Regions from separate parts of the Comamonas sp. wu1-DMT genome, predicted to be linked through region 1. Evidence: riboswitches for the same ligand, from Rfam matches in the RefSeq annotation. Region 1 holds a riboswitch; each other region holds the start of a gene.
What was found. Region 1 has a riboswitch for glycine ahead of V8Z78_RS10195 (trimeric intracellular cation channel family protein). Riboswitches for the same ligand answer to the same signal wherever they lie in the genome.
Positions count from the first base shown of each region.

Region 2: linked by a shared signal. The riboswitch ahead of gcvT (glycine cleavage system aminomethyltransferase GcvT) and the one ahead of V8Z78_RS10195 (trimeric intracellular cation channel family protein) in region 1 are both predicted to bind glycine.
Region 3: linked by a shared signal. The riboswitch ahead of V8Z78_RS08305 (D-amino acid dehydrogenase) and the one ahead of V8Z78_RS10195 (trimeric intracellular cation channel family protein) in region 1 are both predicted to bind glycine.

Region 1 covers NZ_JBANEM010000005.1:223,469-229,203, forward strand. Annotated here, with positions in the region: gene mnmC (bifunctional tRNA (5-methylaminomethyl-2-thiouridine)(34)-methyltransferase MnmC2/FAD-dependent 5-carboxymethylaminomethyl-2-thiouridine(34) oxidoreductase MnmC1) at 10-1,977, opposite strand; gene V8Z78_RS10195 (trimeric intracellular cation channel family protein) at 2,121-2,786, opposite strand; glycine riboswitch at 2,839-2,958, opposite strand; glycine riboswitch at 2,972-3,064, opposite strand; gene V8Z78_RS10200 (fimbrial protein) at 3,595-4,629, shown strand; gene V8Z78_RS10205 (hypothetical protein) at 4,979-5,683, shown strand.
Region 2 covers NZ_JBANEM010000001.1:151,498-157,232, reverse strand. Annotated here, with positions in the region: gene gcvP (aminomethyl-transferring glycine dehydrogenase) at 1-2,411, opposite strand, end outside; gene V8Z78_RS00680 (MolR family transcriptional regulator) at 2,502-3,050, opposite strand; partial or broken gene gcvH (glycine cleavage system protein GcvH) at 3,098-3,473, opposite strand; gene gcvT (glycine cleavage system aminomethyltransferase GcvT) at 3,596-4,732, opposite strand; glycine riboswitch at 4,797-4,922, opposite strand; glycine riboswitch at 4,942-5,052, opposite strand; gene V8Z78_RS00665 (energy transducer TonB) at 5,141-5,731, opposite strand.
Region 3 covers NZ_JBANEM010000004.1:127,903-133,637, forward strand. Annotated here, with positions in the region: gene V8Z78_RS08300 (amino acid permease) at 1-1,103, opposite strand, end outside; gene V8Z78_RS08305 (D-amino acid dehydrogenase) at 1,204-2,472, opposite strand; glycine riboswitch at 2,644-2,743, opposite strand; gene V8Z78_RS08310 (amino acid permease) at 3,287-4,807, shown strand; gene dinB (DNA polymerase IV) at 5,007-5,735, shown strand, end outside.

The sequences.
Region 1 (5,735 bases):
GCGAGTGGCCTACCTGGGCTGCTGCAGAGAGCGGCTCCACAGGCGCTGCGTACCCAGGGCCTGAGCCAGCCTGGCATCCAGCGGCAGCGGCTCGCCATGCAGGCGTGCCGCCAGCAGCTCGCCGCAAAGCATGGACAGCGTCAGCCCGCGTGAGCCCAGCCCCGTCAGCACCCACAGGCCCGGTAGATCGGCTGCCGACTGCCCGGCAGGGCCTGCCAGCGGCAGACGGTCATAGGCCGCGCAACGCAGGCGCGCCCAGGTGGCAGGGCGCTGGTCAGCATCGAAGAAGGAACGCAGCGCCTGCCTGCAGCCCGGCAGCAAAGCGGCCAGCTTTTCGCCATTGCTGGCATGGGCGGCCTGCTGGTCGGCAGCCGTGGGCGGCAGCTCGGTCACATCGCGCTCGAAGGTCGATCCCATGATCCACTGGTGCGCGCCGGCCCGGTCGGCCGAGGGGAAGTCCGGCACCAGATTGCCATGACCGTTGACGGGGAAGGGCGGCATGGCCGCCAGCGTCCCTGCATCATGCTCGGCCACGCTGACCTGGCCGCGTATGGCTTGCAGCTCCCATTCTCCTGCTGCCAGGCCGCTGGCTTGCAACAAGGGCTTGGTGTCCGGGCCAAGGGCCAGCACCAGCATGGGGGCTTCGGCCAGGGTCTGGCCCTGCGCATCCAGCACCTGCCAGATATTGCGCACTTCATCGCGCACCAGGCTCGAAGCTCGGGCATGGCCCTGCCAATGAATCCCGGGGGCTTGCAGCAGCGCGCGCACCAGTTGTGCGGGGCGTACCCAGCCAGCCTGCTCATGCCATACGGCGTGGCTGTCTGCAGGCAGCTGTGCCGCAGCCAGCTGAGCCGGCAGCGCAGGCGCACTCCAGTGCAGGCCCCAGGGGCTGTTCTCGCTGCCGGGTTGCAGCCATGACCTGGGCAGATGGGAGGGCTCGTTCAGGTCATGCTCCAGCACGCCGCCATGGGCCCAGTCCTGGGCTGGATGCAACTTTTGCGCTTGGCTCAGTTGCTGCAGATTTTGTAGCGTTGTGCGTACGCCGCTTCTGGACAGGCGCGATAGAACACTGTCATCGGGCGAAATATGCGGGCAAAACAAGCCGGCTGGCAAGCCTGATGCTCCTGCCGCAGGCTCGGCCGCCGCATCCAGCATCGTCACTTCCCAGCCGCGTCTTGCCAGGCTGGCGGCAGCGGCGGCACCAGCCAGGCCTGCACCCAGCACCAGGCAGCGGCCGGCCTGGCCCACGGGCGCAGGCAGGCCGTCAGGGCGATGGCGTGGCTCCCAGGCCGGGTTGTAGGCTGCATGCAGGTTATGGCGCTTGGGCGGCACGCCAGCGCGCTTCTTGACTTCAAAACCCTGAGCCTTGAGCGCCAGGCGCACATGGCCGGCCACGCACCAGGTGGCAAGCTGCGTGCCCCGGCGGCAATGGCGGGCAATGTTCTTCATGGCATCTTCATCCCACATCTCGGGGTTGAGCTGGGGAGAGAAGCCATCCAGATACACGCTGTCCGCCGTCATCTGCTGCTTGCGCAGCATGGTCCTGGCATCGCCTATATAGAGCGTCAGCAGCACCTGGCCGTCATCAAAGGAAAGGCGATGCACGCCCGGCAGCAGTCCCCACCATTGCTCGGCCAGTTGTTCGCCAAGCGCGCGCAGTACCTCATCGGCCGGCAAAAACGCGAGCAGATCCTCGCGCGAGACAGGGTAGGCCTCCACCGAGACAAAATGCAGAATGCGCGGGCGTCTGGGATCGGCCTTCCATGCCGCCCAGGTGACCAGGAAATTCAGGCCGAAGCCAAAGCCGGTCTCCAGGATGCGCCACTGCGCTGCATCGGCCCAGGCTGCTGGCAGGTTGCAGCCACCGAGAAAAACCTGGCGGGCCTGGTCGAGGCCGCCGAACTCGCTGTGATAGCGATCGCCGAATCTGGAGCTGTAGGGGGTGCCATCCGGCATCCATGTGATCGGTTCAGACATGGAAAGTGAAACTACATGAGTAATGCATGGCGCAGTCTAGGTCAGAGCAGCCAGGCAAGGGCCGCCCCGCCGCGATGGCTGCGTCCCCCTCCTGCGTAGCAAGAGAGGGGAAAGGCGCGCAGCGCCACAGGGGGAGCTCGATCTTATTCCCAGCGCTGCTGGTACGAAAAAACCGGCAGGCGCCATTTGAAACGAATGGCGGCCAGACGGAAGGCCAGACCGCCGGCAAAACACACGATGGTGCTGATATTGGGGCTGACATCCAGATAGCGCAGGCCCAGGAACATCAGGCATACGGACAGCGACACGCTGGCATACAGCTCGCGGCGGAACACCACGGGGACCTGGTTGCAGAGCACATCGCGCAAGATGCCGCCGCTGATGCCGGTAATCATGCCGGCCATGATGATGACGATGGTGGGGTAGCCCAGCTCCAGCGCGGTATTGCAGCCGATCAGCGAAAAGGCGATCAGACCCATGGCGTCCAGCAGCAGAAACACCTGCTTGAGCCTGTGCATATGGCGTGCAATCACGGTGGTCAGCAGACCGAAGCTGATGACCAGATACACATACTCAGGGTGCTGGGTCCAGCCGATGGGGTAGTGGCCCAGCACCATGTCGCGGATGGTGCCGCCGCCCAGGGCAGTGACAAAGGCGATGACGACGACGCCGAAGATATCCATATTGCGCCGGCCTGCGGCGAGTGCGCCGGACATGGCTTCGGCGGTAATGGCCACCAGATAGATGACCAGCATGACGGTGAAGTTGGAGGCCTGGAACGAGTCCAGCAAAGAGACGGAAGGAAGCATGAAGGCACTTGAAAATAGACCAGCCACTCACATCGGCGGGAGTGTCCGGCTTGCCTCTCCCGCTGTCCTTTTACCTGAGAGTTGCGCATGAGCACCTTCGCGGTGGACATGCTTGCCCCTTCGGTGAGCCCTGCAGACTTGTGGTTGCGGGCTGCTCTCCAGTTGGCGATATCCGGGTCTTGTCAGACCCACCTGCGGTACTTATTGCCTGAGCGATTATGGGAGTTTGCGCCTTCGGCGGGAACCCTCTAAAGGCTCCGCTCTCCCGCGGGATGGGCGCGATTTTAGCCAGTTTCAGCGACTTTATTCGGGTTAATACCTGTATTGGTGTGCTTCTGCGGCCGCCGGCGCAGGGTGCGCAAGGCCGGTCCGACCCCGCCATGGCTCGCGCAAGCCCGCGTTTTCGTCTGTGAAGCCGTCTGCAATAACAAGCGGTGCTCTCGAAGAGCTCGCTCATTCTTCAGGCGTTGACAGACTGCTTAGGGACGACACGAACCTGTCGCGGCACGCAGAAGCGGCCCTTTGAGCCGGTACGTGGCGGTCATGCAATTCGAACAGCTTGTGTGGAGCGTAAAACAGCTGTTAAGGACAGGCGGCGTGCAGCAACTGGTGTTGGCGATTGCTGCCGCTTCGGTATGGGGCTGTGAGTGACTCAGGTCAGCCTGAAGCCGACCTGATTGCAAGCCTGAGTGGGGAGAAGTTCAAAACTCGGTGAGAGCCGGCTCACGCCAAGCTTTTAAGAAAAATCCTAGAAATCGCCATATGAACCACAAATACCATGCTCAGAAAAGGTATTTGTGGAATTTCAATGGCAAATCAACGATTTCGAAAACGCAAATTGATGCCAGTCATTTTGCGATTCTTGTGCACTTCGTCTCTTGTGGCTGCATCGATGACAGCACAGGCTCAAGACGCCTGCACTATCAAGCTGGAAGGCGGTCAGACAGTTTCGACGGTTGACTGGTGGCTGGAGCCGTGGGAGACAGGGTCTTTTGATCCCTCGGTTCCGCCGGGAACAGTTATTTACTCGAAGTCCGTCAGTGCCTCAGGCCCCGACGGGTTCGTCAAGTGCAACAGGAAAATCGGCCGAACTCTTTACTCCGTCGCGACCAGTAGCCAGCCGGATGGCTTTGAAACCTTCAAGACTTCCATCGCTGGCGTGGGGATCCGAATCAGGGGCGGCATCAATATAAATAGTTGGTGGCCTCAATCGCGATATGACGACCGTACTAACTATTTTCTCGCGGCAGCAGAAGACTTTGTCGTGGAGTTGGTGAAGACAGGGCCCATCACAGCAGGGGGATATATTAGAGGACTGATTGGTGAGTCCAGATATGTCGACTTGCAACAAACATTTAGAAGAATCTCGGTATCAGGAAGCGGCATCTCGGTTGAGCCTAGAGTGCCGACATGCAAGCTCAATACCCCATTGGTTCCGGTATCTCTCGATAGCATCAGTGCCTCCGACCTGATGGATAACGGAAAAGGGCCGTGGAAGGATTTCAGCCTGAGCCTTGCATGCGCAGGGGGCGATATCGGGACAAGTACCAGAATGTTTGTTGTATTTTCGGATGCGCAGAACCCGGCGAATCGATCAACGACTCTGTCCCTTTCTGAGGATTCGGTGGCCAAAAACGTAGGTATCGAGATTCAACGAGAAAATGAAGAGCTCGTGAGCTTCGGGCCCGAATCGGGGGAGGTCAATCAGTGGATGGTTGGCGAATTTGGTAATGAGCCGGTGAATATCAAACTGAAGGCCCGCTATACCTGGACGTCGCTCGTGCAGGAGCCGACGCCCGGCAGCGCGAATGCCGATGCCACCTTTGTCATCAGCTACAAATAAAGAGCGGCTGGCACTGACCACCAAACCGAAGGTTTGCGGTTGAGACGGGGTGCTGTCCCCCGCAGGAAAGCCACTTTTCTCTAATGAGAGAGACCAGGTGGCGGGATACAGGCTCCCCGCAACTTTCTCTTGGAAGAGAGCAGGTTTGCGCATCCGGCCTTCCATTTATTCAGAGCCAAAGCGGCCAGGGCCTTAAGTGCCGCAAGTCTGCGCTGCACCAAAACGGTGTGTATGCCGCTTGGCACTTGCCTGCAGATGCCAGAGTAAAAATCGCAGCGGACAAGCTTAGATTGAATTTCGGAATCCACTCGGTCTGTCCGAGCGGAATGAATGTCCGGCAGCGGAGAAAATGAAAAATACGTCCAACGTTGTCAGAGTTTGCAGAGTATTCGACTTCGACGAAAGTCCTTCTGAAATCTACGCAAAGCTATGCAAGAGCTTGTCTTTGCTTCCTGCACCTTGGGGGCTGGCAGATGTGGATGTCATCACATTTGAAGACCGATCGGATTGGCCTGTCAATGAAGTGAGCTATCGACTTCACGAGGAGGTCAGTCGCCTTGAAATTGGACTTCTAAGCCGGAGGTATCGGCGACATTCAGAGGTGGCTCCATGCCTTGAAGACTACATGACTGTCGAATTTGATTCTGCAAAAAATGGAGCCGACCTGAAGTATGTCTTCGACCAGGTGATCCCCCTCTATATACGCAGCTTTGGTGCATTCTTCGCTGCGGTGGAGGACATGGATGTGCTGGCCGAAGAGGAAGATGAATTCTGGAAATCCAGCGATGAAGAACGTATGCATGCCCGGGCTCAGGCCGGTCCACGCAGACAAGAGTGCCTTCACATCAGGCAGGTGAACTACTGGGCCAGAGAACAGTGCAACAACTACTTCGGACTCACGCCAGAGCAGGTGGTAGGCATACTCGGCGACCACGTCGCCCGTGCGGATGTGCTGGAGGAGGGCGCCTATATTGTTGTCTCGTACGACCCGCTGACCTCGGAGCAGGCGCAGGCAATCACTCCTGCATTGATGCCTTTGCTGAAGACGCGGTGAACTACTTGAGCGGGGCATTGTCTTCGCTGCGATGCAGGGCGCTTGGGGCGGG
Region 2 (5,735 bases), on a different contig from region 1:
TCCTTGAGCCGCGCGCTGATGTAGTTGGCGTTGAGGATGGCGGTCTCGGTCGCCAGCTTCAGGCCCGGCTCGCCCATCATGCGGATATACATCCAGCTGATCGGAAGAACGGCTGCATTGCCCAAAGGCGCTGCGCTGACAGCGCCCACCCGGCGGACGTCGCCTGCGGTGGCATGCCCTGGCAGAAAGGGCACCAGATCCTCGACCACGCACACGGGGCCGACGCCGGGGCCGCCGCCGCCGTGAGGAATGCAGAAGGTCTTGTGCAAGTTCAGATGGCTGACATCGCCGCCGAACTCGCCGGGTGCGGCAAGACCTACCAGGGCGTTCATATTGGCGCCGTCCACATAGACGCGGCCGCCATGGCTGTGCACCAGCTGGCACAGTTCCTTGACCTGGGTCTCGAACACGCCGTGCGTGCTGGGGTAGGTGATCATGATGCAGGCCAGATTGGCGCTGTGCTTCTCGCAGGCCAGCTTCAGATCCGCCATGTCCACGTTGCCGTTGTCGTCGCACTTGGTGACCACGACCTGCAGGCCCACCATTTGCGCGCTGGCCGGGTTGGTGCCGTGGGCGCTGCTGGGAATCAGGCAGATATTGCGGTGTGCCTCGCCGCGTGATTCATGGAAGGCCTTGATCGCCAGCAGACCTGCGTATTCGCCCTGGCTGCCTGCATTGGGCTGCAGGCTGATGCCCGCGTAGCCCGTGGCCTGGCACAGCCAGTCGCGCAACTGCCGGTCCAGCTCGGCATAGCCTTGCAGCTGGTTGGCGGGCGCAAACGGGTGGATGTCGGCGAACTCTGGCCAGGTGATGGGAATCATCTCGCTGGTGGCATTGAGCTTCATGGTGCAACTGCCCAGCGGGATCATGCTGCGGTCCAGCGCCAGGTCCTTGTCGCTGAGGCTGCGTATATAGCGCAGCATGGCGGTTTCGGAGTGGTGGGTGTTGAAGACCGGGTGGGTCAGATAGGCCGTGCTGCGCTGCAGGGATTCGGGGATCAGCGAGGTCGGGCCTTCGTCCATGGCTTCGATGGTGGGCAGGGCCTGGCCCTCCTGGGCAAAGATGCTCCAGAGCAGCTCGACATCGGCCCGGGTCGTGGTTTCGTCCAGGCTGATGCAGAGATATTCATCCCAGGCTTTGCGCAGGTTGACGCCTCGGGAGACGGCGCGAGCCGCCAGGGCGTCGGTGGCCTCCCGGGTGTGCAGGCTCACGGTGTCGAAGGCTGTGTCGTGGTGATGGGCGCTGAAGCCCAACTGGGCCAGGCCACGGCTCAGAATCGCTGTGAAGCGTGCCACACGCTGGGCAATGCGCCTCAACCCCTGGGGGCCATGGTAGACGGCATACATGCTGGCAATCACGGCCGGCAGGACCTGGGCCGTACAGATATTGGACGTCGCCTTTTCGCGGCGGATATGCTGCTCACGTGTCTGCAGCGCGAGGCGGTAGGCGGGCTTGCCATGCGCATCGACGCTGACACCCACAAGACGGCCGGGCAGGCTGCGCTTGTATTCGTCGCGGCAGGCCATGAAGGCCGCGTGTGGACCGCCTGCGCCCATGGGCATGCCGAAGCGCTGGCTGTTGCCCACGACAATATCGGCATCCCATTCGCCGGGCGGTGTCAGCAGGGTCAGAGCCAGCAGGTCGGTGGCCACGATGGCGGCGGCCTGCTTGGCGTGAATGGCTTGCACATCGGCCTTCCAGTCCACGATCCAGCCGCTGGACGCGGGGTACTGGATGACGGCAGCAAACAGATCTCCTGCCAGCGCAGCCTCCCACTCTTGCTGGCTGTTGGCGATCACCACTTCGATGCCAATCGGCCGGGCACGGGTCTCGATGACTTCAATCGTTTGCGGGTGCAGATCGCCGGCCAGCACGATGCGATGGCTTCTGGATTTGACGGAGCGCCTGGCCAGCGTCATGGCCTCGGCGGCTGCCGTGGCCTCGTCCAGCATGGATGCATTGGCAATCGGCATGCCGGTCAGGTCGGTCACCATGGTCTGGAAGTTAACCAGCGCCTCCATGCGGCCTTGTGAGATTTCTGCCTGGTAGGGGGTATAGGCCGTATACCAGGCTGGATTCTCGAGGATGTTGCGCAGGATGACGCCCGGCGTGTGCGTACCGTAGTAGCCCTGGCCGATAAAGCTCTTCAGAACCTGATTCTTGCTGGCGATGGCCTTGAGTTCGGCCAGCGCAGCGGCTTCGGTAATCGGCGCCGGAAGATCCATGGGCCTGGCGCGTGCGATGGAGTCGGGCATCACATCGCGAATCAAGGCATCCAGCGAGGGCTTGCCGATGGCGGCCAGCATTTTTTGCTGCTCATCGGCGTCCGGGCCTATATGACGGGGGATGAATTCGTGGCTGTTTTCCAGCGCTTGCAGGGAAGCGACGGGGGCGGGAGGCGACATCAGCATGGGAGGGACCTATTCTCAAATACTGTGACTGACGGTTTGCATGCCAGGCATGCGTGAATGCCGTATGCCTGAAGGCATGCGGCCGGTGCTTCAAGCAGCGCTGGCTTGTTCCAGCGCGGTGTTCATCAGAGCCAGGCGTTCGCTTTCCTGGTCGGCATATTCCCAATCGGGATATTTGCTGCGTGCCACGGTGTTCAGCCATTGCTGGCAGGCCAGGGCGAGCAGGGCCTGCTTGTGCAGATCGGCATCGATGCTGCCTGTGATCTTGAGCTGACCAAAGGCGGTGGCCACGTGTGCGCGGCAGACCGAGCGCAGATAGATCTGGTTCATGTCATCGCTGGCCAGCCACTGGGCCTTGGCCGCATCGTCATGAGCCAGCATGCCCTGGGGCACGGGCAGATCCCAGTCGCTCAGTTGCTGCTGCAAAAAGCGCAGGGCCTTGGCGTTGCCGCCTGTTTGCTCCTGGTACCACTCTTGAAGAGCGGCCAGTGTGTCGCTGCCATCATCGCTGCCGAAGGGGCTGAAGTCGTCACCGCCGTCGTAATAGAAGTCCTGGGCTGCGATGCGTGCAAAGGTCGGGTGGCTGGTCTCGCGGGCGAGACCGACGTCCGGATCGTCGAAATACAGAATGGTGCTCATGGCTGCATGCAAAAACGGCCTTCGCAATGCGAGGGCCGTTGATACGCTTAGTTGTCCTTGGCGAAGTCGTTGTAGGCAGTCTCTTCCATCAGGCCTTCGAGCTCGCCCACATTGCTCATCTTGACCTTGAAGAACCAGCCAGCGGCCAGGGGGGGCGCTGTTGGCGAGCGACGGGTCGTCGCGCAGGGCTTCGTTGACTTCGACGATCTCGCCGGTCACGGGCATGTAGACATCGGCAGCGGCCTTGACGGACTCGACCACGCCAGCCACATCGCCGGCCTTGAAGGTGGAGCCCACGGCAGGCAGGTCCACAAACACCACATCGCCCAGTGCATCCTGTGCGTGTACGGTGATGCCGACGATGGCGGCATTGCTGTCAGCGGCGTTGATCCATTCGTGTTCTTTGGAATACTTGATGCTCATGGAAAGCTCCAGATGGGGGATTCAGGGGAATCGGGTGTTGTTTGAGAAAGGTCCAGCTCGCACTTTAGCGGTGTTCTGGCCGCTGTTTGGCAAACTGGCCCGTCTCATGCGCGGCGGCAGACCTAGCCGCGGTAGTAGCGGGTGGGAACGAAGGGCGTGGCGACTACCTTCATGGGCACGGGCTTGCCGCGCACCATGGCGAAGATTTCCGTATCGATGGCGGCGTAGTCGGGCTCGACATAGGCCAGCGCCACAGGCTGGTTGAGCGTGGGGCTGAGCAGGCCGCTGGTGATGTAGCCGATATGCTGTCCGTCCATGTTTTCCAGCACGGCAGGCTCGCGTACGGGAATGCGTTCCAGCGCGATCAGGCCCACGCGCTTGCGGCGCAGCGACTGAGGGTTCTGCAATTGCTCCAGCACGATGGCCGCACCGGGAAAACCGCCCTCGCGCTCGCCGCCGGTGCGGCGAACCTTCTGCATGGCCCAGTTCAGCGCGGCTTCGACCGGCGTGGTGCTGGTGTCTATGTCGTTGCCGTACAGGCAAAGTCCGGCTTCAAGGCGCAGCGAGTTGCGTGCGCCCAGACCGATGGGGGCCACCTCGGGCTGTGCCAGCAGAGCTTCGGCAAAGGCTTCGGCAGCTTCGCCGGGCAGGGAGATTTCAAAGCCGTCCTCGCCCGTATAGCCGCTGCGCGTGATGTAGAGCGCATGGCCTTGCCAGTCGAAGTAATTGCCGGTCATGAAGAGCAGTTGCGTCACACCGGGAATCAGACGCGAGAGGGCAGTGACGGCTTGCGGGCCTTGCAGGGCCAGCAGGACGCGCTCGGGCAGTGGGACGACCTCGCAGCGGCTGGCGATGCGGCTCTGGATATGAGCGATATCGGCCTCTTTGCAGGCACCGTTGACGATGAGGAACAGATCTTCGCCGCGGTTGACGAACATCAGGTCGTCGAGAATTCCGCCTTGTTCATCGAGCAGCAGGCCGTAGCGCTGCTTGTGCAGGCCCAGGTCCATGACATCGACGGGCATCAGCGATTCGAGCGCGGCGGCGGCATCGGGGCCGCGCAACAGCAACTGGCCCATGTGCGAGACATCGAACAGGCCGGCAGCCTTGCGCGTGTGCAGATGCTCGGCCATCAGGCCTTGAGGGTATTGCACGGGCATGGCGTAGCCGGCAAACGGCACCATGCGGGCACCCAGTTTCTGGTGCAGTGCAAACAGCGGTGTGGAACGCAGATCGGAAGAGGTGTCAGCAGCAGTCACAGGCAAGCGCTCCGGTGGTCAAACCAAAATGAGTGGCCATGCATGACTGGGCCATGCGTGGCGGGCTTGCCCTGCTGTCCGCTTTACCTGAGAGATTCACTGCACGCATTGCATCGGGCAGTTTGCTCCTTCGGTGGATGCCGGCGCACATACGAAATGACGGCCTGCATCTCTCTCCAGCAAGGGACGCTGCAGGTTTGCACACCTTGCAGCGCTTGTCAGTCCTTTTGCCTGAGCGTTTTGACACCGGGTTGGGGGTCTGCGCCTTCGGCGGTGCGAGGCAGCTTCAAGCTGCAGGCACTCTCTCCTGACCTTGGCGATTCTAGCGGTGGGCAAGGGGCTTGCACCACCGAATCGGATGGATTCTGGGGTTTTCGAGCACAGATCGCTGGAATTGAGCTTGCGGTCTCACTGCGGTTCTGTGTTCATGGCGGGCGTACGAGGAACATCGATCTCCTGGCGCGGAAACACCAGTTGGTAGGGTTGTTCGAAGCAGGACGTCACGGGCTGGCCCTGGCGCATGCCGGGCTTGAACTTCCAGCGTTCGAGCGAGCGCATGATGGACTTCACGATGCGGGGATCGGTATCGGCGGGCTGGTAGGCCACACGGCCGAGTTCGCCCTGGGCCGTGACTTCCAGGCGGAAGACCACCGTGGTCTCCAGCCCGTTCGGAAACCAGTGGGCGCTGATGAAAGGCGTGGTGTGGCGGCGTGGCTGCGGTTGCCGATCGAGCTGGGCGGGGGGTGTGCAGTCTGCCTTGATCCAGGCAGGCCATTCCATGCTCTGTGGCCGCCTGTGCTGCGTGTCCAATGGCGGAGCCGGCGTCGGCTCCGGCTGCCCGGAAACTGTGATCGAGATGCCGGCATTCGGTGGTTGCTTGGGCTGGCTGCCATCGGAGAGGTGGGAGCAGGCTCCGAGCAGCAAGGCGGTCAGAGACGCGGCGCAGGCGGCGGCAAGGTGTGAGGTGCGCGAAATGTCCATGAGGACATTGTCGGCCATGCGG
Region 3 (5,735 bases), on a different contig from region 1:
GCTTCCTCGGGCACCAGATAGTTCAGCACCACGCCGACCAGCATGAAGGCTGCAGAGATCACAATGCCGGCGGCCGGCACATGGCGTGAATTGATCCGGCCCAGCCTGGCGGGCGCCTGTTTGAATTGCGCCAGCGTATAGAGCATGCGGCCCGTGCTGAAGATGCCGCTGTTGCACGAAGAGGCTGCGGCGGTGATGACCACGAAGTTGATGATGCCGGCAGCGGCGGGAATGCCCAGCTTGTCGAAGACATGGACGAAGGGGCTCATGTCGGGGCTGAGCTCGTTCCAGGGCACCAGCGACATGATGACGATCAGGGCACCGATATAGAAGATCAGAATGCGGTAGACGATGCTGTTGGTGGCGCGAGGCAGCACTTTCTCGGGCGACTCGGCCTCGCCCGCCGTCACGCCTATCAATTCCACGCCGGTATAGGCAAAGCAGGCTATCTGCAAGGTGAAGACCACGCCCACCATGCCCACGGGCGCAAAGCCGCCGTGCGACCAGAGATTGGCGAAGCTTGCCGTCTGGCCCAGCGGTCCCCAGCCCGTGGTGATGATGGCCACACCCAGCACCAGCGTGGCAACAATGGTCACGACCTTGATCAGCGCGAACCAGAATTCCAGCTCGCCGAAGACCTTGACCGCAATCAGATTCACGCCCAGCAGCACGGCCAGGGTGGCGAGCGCCGGAACCCATTGCGGAATGGCCGGAAACCAGTAATGGGTGTAGATGCCTATGGCCGTGAGCTCGGCCATGCCCGTCACCACCCAGGTGAACCAGTAGGTCCAGCCAGTGACGAATCCGGCCCAGGGGCTGACATAGGTTTCGGCATAGGTGGCAAAAGAGCCGGCCACCGGGCGGTGCACCAGCAACTCGCCCAGTGCCCGCATGATGAAGAAGATGGCCAGCCCCGCGATGGCGTAGCTGACCAGCAGCAGTGGCCCGGCCTTGTGGATCGCCTTGGCCGAGCCCAGGAACAGGCCCACGCCAATGGCACCGCCCAGGGCGATCAGCTGGATGTGCCGGTCCTTGAGGCCGCGCTCCAGCTCCCCTGTCTGCTGCAGCGACTCCCCGGCTGCGCTTGGATGATTTCGACTCATGTTGTATGTCTCCGTTTTGCCATTCACACGGCAACAGCTGCCCCTCACGGAGCGCTGCGGCTGCCGTGTCTGGCTTGTTGATGAGGTTTTCAGGTCGTGGTCAGGCGCTGGCGGTGCTCAGCGTGGCCGGTCGGGGCTGTCTGCTGGCGCTGCCCATGGACTGCAGCACGAGGTCGCCGACCATGTCGGCGGTGACGGCCGACAAGGTCCAGCCCAGATGGCCGTGGCCGGTGTTGTAGAACACGCAGGGCTTGTTGTCGGGGCCCACGCGCGGCAGCATGTCCGGCATCATGGGGCGCAGGCCAGCCCAGGGCACGACGCTGCGCGTGCTGACACCGGGGAAGCACTGCTGAACCCATTCGATGAGCGGGCGGATGCGGTCGGCGCGGATGTCCTTGTTGAAGCCGTTGAACTCCGCCGTACCGGCAACTCGGAAGCGATCGTCGCCGAGGCGGCTGGTGACCAGCTTGGTCTCGTCGTCCAGCAGACTCACCACGGGGGCTGCGGCGCGGCTGGCTTCGTCCGGCAGATTCACCGTGATGGAATAGCCCTTGACCGGATAGATGTTGACGCTGTCGCCGAGCTGGGCGGCCAGGGCGCGGCTGGCCGTGCCTGCGCAGACCACCATGGCGTCGAAAGTCGAGGTCTCGGTTTCCAGGCCCTGGCGCACGGTCACGCTGGCCTGCTTGCCATTGCTGTTCACCGACACGATTTCCTGGCCGTAGCGGCATTGCACGCCCAGTCGCTCGCAGGCGGCGGCAAGGCCGCTGGTGAACTTGTGGATGTCGCCCGTGGAGTCGCTCTCGGTGAAGTAGCCGCCGTAGAAGGTTCCGGACAGGGTCGGCTCTATGGAGCGCATCTCCTGAGGTGTCACGGCGCGGCGCTCCAGACCGCCTTTGGCCAGCAACTGGGAAACCTTGCCCGCATGTTCAAAGCCTGCTCGGTCGCGGTAGATATGCAAGATGCCTTTTTGCTTCAGATCGAAGTCAATGCCTTCGCTGGCCGCCCAGTCAAACAGGTGCTCACGTGCCGCAATCGCCAGCCTGGCGGTCTCCACGGTGTTTTTCTCGTAATGGGGGATGGCAGCGAGAAACTGGCAGAACCAGGAAATCTTGTGCCAGCTGGGCCTGGGGTTGAGCAGCAGCGGAGCATCGCTCTTGAACATCCACTTGAGGCCCTTGACGATGGTGGACCAATGGGTCCAGACCTCGGCGTTCGAGGCCGAGAGCTGGCCGCCATTGGCGAACGAGGTTTCCATGGCGGCATAGCGCTGCTTCTCGAACAGGGTGACGGAAAATCCGCGGCGTGCGAGGGCGTAGGCGGTGGTCACGCCCGTGATGCCACCGCCGATGACGGCGATTGTCTTCATGATTCAGATTCCAGAAACGTCAAGGGTGGAGCCCGTGCGCAACATGCGCAGCGAACGCCCCCTCTGTTCTGGACCTGAGAGATTCACGAGGCAGGGCCTTGCGGCGCTGCTCGCTTGCTCCTTCGGTATGCCCGGCGGACGATGACGTCCGGACATTCTTCAGAGTGTGTGAAAGCGATGCCGATCCTTTGGCCTGAGAGTTTCCGGGGCGGTTGCTCCTTCGGCGCTGCATGCGCCAAGTTTGCGCTGCAGTCTCTCTCGGCATCACCGGGCTGAGAGCCTGTGGGCAAATGTAGGAAGAATGGCGGCGCCTGGATATACGGGTTTTCTAGACTTCTGCGCCAAGGCTCAGCCATGGCTGCTCATGTCGGGTCCATGCTATTTGATAGCGCCTGCCGCTTATCCTTCAAGGGAATATTGATTATTTGTCTATGAAAATGAATTTATTAAAGCGCAGTGTGCTTCTAAATTCATAGCGATAGACGCTGTCAAGTGCCGCCGAGCAGCCCCAGAGTCAGCCCCTGCATTGGCATGGCGGGTCATGGTCGGCGGTGGATTTGGGCAAAATATCGTCTTTGCCTGTCAATGGGCCCGGCGATATCACCGCTTTGCCATTGAAGCACCCGACTGGGGTGGCTGCCGATTCAGGATGCAACTGGCCTATCCGCCATGGCGTTCTGCTGTCATGGCTTCGTTCCTTTGTCCTTGTTGCCCGCGACCGTCATGGTCGCCTTTTTGCGTTGCCTGTCGCAGCGCCTGCGGGATGGTTGGGTGTTTTGTCCGGATGGGCGCAAACCATTACAACAAGACATTTATGTCCCAACCCAACTCAAGCCAGCAGCTCGCGCCGACTGGTGATGGTGACGATAACCAGCCCCGCTTGCACCGGGTGCTCAAGCAGCGCCACCTGAGCATGATCGCCATTGGCGGCGCCATCGGAACGGGCCTGTTCGTGGCCTCCGGCTCGGCCATCGCTCAGATCGGCCCCGGCGGTGCCGTGCTCACCTATCTGCTCATCGGCATCATGGTGTACTACATCATGACCAGCCTGGGCGAGCTGGCTGCCTTCATGCCGGTGGCCGGTTCCTTCTCGACCTATGCCTCGCGCTATGTGGATCGCGGCTTCGGCTTTGCGCTGGGCTGGAACTTCTGGTTCAGCTGGGCCGTGGTGGTGGCGGTGGATCTGGTGGCCTCGCAACTGGTCATGGCCTACTGGTTTCCCGATGTGCCGGGCATCCTCTGGAGCGGCCTGTTCCTGTTACTGATGGTGGGGCTGAACGCGTTTTCCGCGCGCGGTTTTGCCGAGGCCGAGTACTGGTTCGCGCTGATCAAGGTGCTGGCCGTGGTGGCCTTTCTGATCACCGGCGTGCTGATTCTGTTCGGCATCATCAGCAACGGCCATGTACCGGGCTTCGAGAACTGGACCACGGGCGATGCGCCATTCGTCGGCAATTTCGCGACCTTTGTGGGCGTGGCCATGATCGTGGCCTATTCCTTCCAGGGCACGGAGCTGGTGGGCGTGGCGGCGGGCGAATCCGAGAATCCGCGCGAGAACGTGCCGCGTGCGATTCGCCAGGTGTTCTGGCGCATCCTGCTGTTCTATGTGCTGGCGATTGTCGTCATCGGCTTTCTGATTCCCTATACCGATCCGCAGCTGCTGCGCACCGATGTGGCCGATATCGCCGTGAGCCCGTTCACGCTGGTGTTCCAGCACGCGGGCCTGCTGTCGGCGGCCACGGTGATGAATGCGGTGATCCTGACCTCGGTGCTGTCGGCCGGTAACTCCGGCATGTATGCAGCCACGCGCATGCTCTACAACATGGCGACCGAGGGCAATGCACCGCGCATCTTCTCCCGGCTGACCCAGAACGGCGTGCCGCTGGTGGCCTTGATCGGCAGCACGCTGGTCGCCAGCCTGTGCCTCTTTTCCTCGCTCTACAGCCCGCAGGCCGTCTATATCTGGCTGCTGAATCTGGCCGGCATGACGGAGTTCATCGTCTGGCTGGGCATTGCCGTCAGCCACTACCGTTTCCGTCGCGGCTATGTCATGCATGGTCACGATGTGGGTCTGCTGCCCTACAAGGCCGGCGCCTTCCCCTTCGGCCCCATCTTTGCCTTCGTGCTGTGTCTGGTGGTGACGCTGGGCCAGAACTATCAGGCCTTCCTGGAAGATCGCATCGATTGGGGCGGCGTGGTGTCGACCTATCTGGGCATTCCGCTGTTCCTGCTGTTCTGGCTGGGTTACTGGCTGGTCAAGCGCAAGACCTGGGTCAGCTATGCCGATATGCGCTTTGACGAGCTCGAAGACATCAAGCAGGGCAAGGTTTCGTCCTGAGGCTGTTTGAGCCTTCCCCTTCTCTGTTCGGGAGGGGATGGCAGCAGGTCCGGGGGCTGGCGCTGCTTGCCGTTTCCCGGTGTCTGTGTGCCTGTTTGACGCATGACTGCCGTCTCTGGCCAGCCCAGGCAAAATCGGTGCTGTGAGCGATCTTCCCACCAGCCCCGAGCCCAGACCCAGGCGCATCGCGCATCTGGACATGGATGCGTTCTACGCCTCCGTGGAGCTGCTGCGCTACCCGCAGCTCAAGGGGCTGCCGGTGGTGATCGGTGGTGGGAGGCGCAGCTTTGACGAAGAGCTACTGGCGCGGCATGCGGGGCGGCCGCTGTCCGAGATCCCGGTGGCGGACTTTCCGCTGCTGCGCGATTACACGGGGCGCGGCGTGATCACCACGGCCACCTATCCGGCACGGCAGTTCGGCGTGGGCTCGGCCATGGGCATGATGAAGGCCGCCAGGCTGTGCCCGCAGGCGATTCTTCTGCCCGTGGACTTTGCCGAGTACAGGCGCTTTTCCCAGGCCTTCAAAGAGATCATCGTGTCGATTGCTCCGCTGATGGAGAACCGCGGCGTGGACGAGGTCTACATCGACTTCACCGACGTGCCCGGCGGCCAGCGCGAAGGCGGACGCGTGCTGGCCCGGCTGATCCAGAAATCCATCTTCGATGCCACGGGCCTGACCTGCTCGGTCGGTGTGGCTCCCAACAAGCTGCTGGCCAAGATGGCCAGCGAGTTCAACAAGCCCAACGGTATCTCCATCGTCCAGCCCGAAGATCTGCAAAGCCGGATCTGGCCGCTGGCCTGCCGCAAGGTCAACGGCATAGGGCCCAAGGCCGATGCCAAGCTCAAGAGCCTGGGCATAGAAACCATTGGTCACCTGGCCGCGCAAAGCCTGCCGCAGCTGCTGCACTGGTTTGGCAAAAGCTATGGC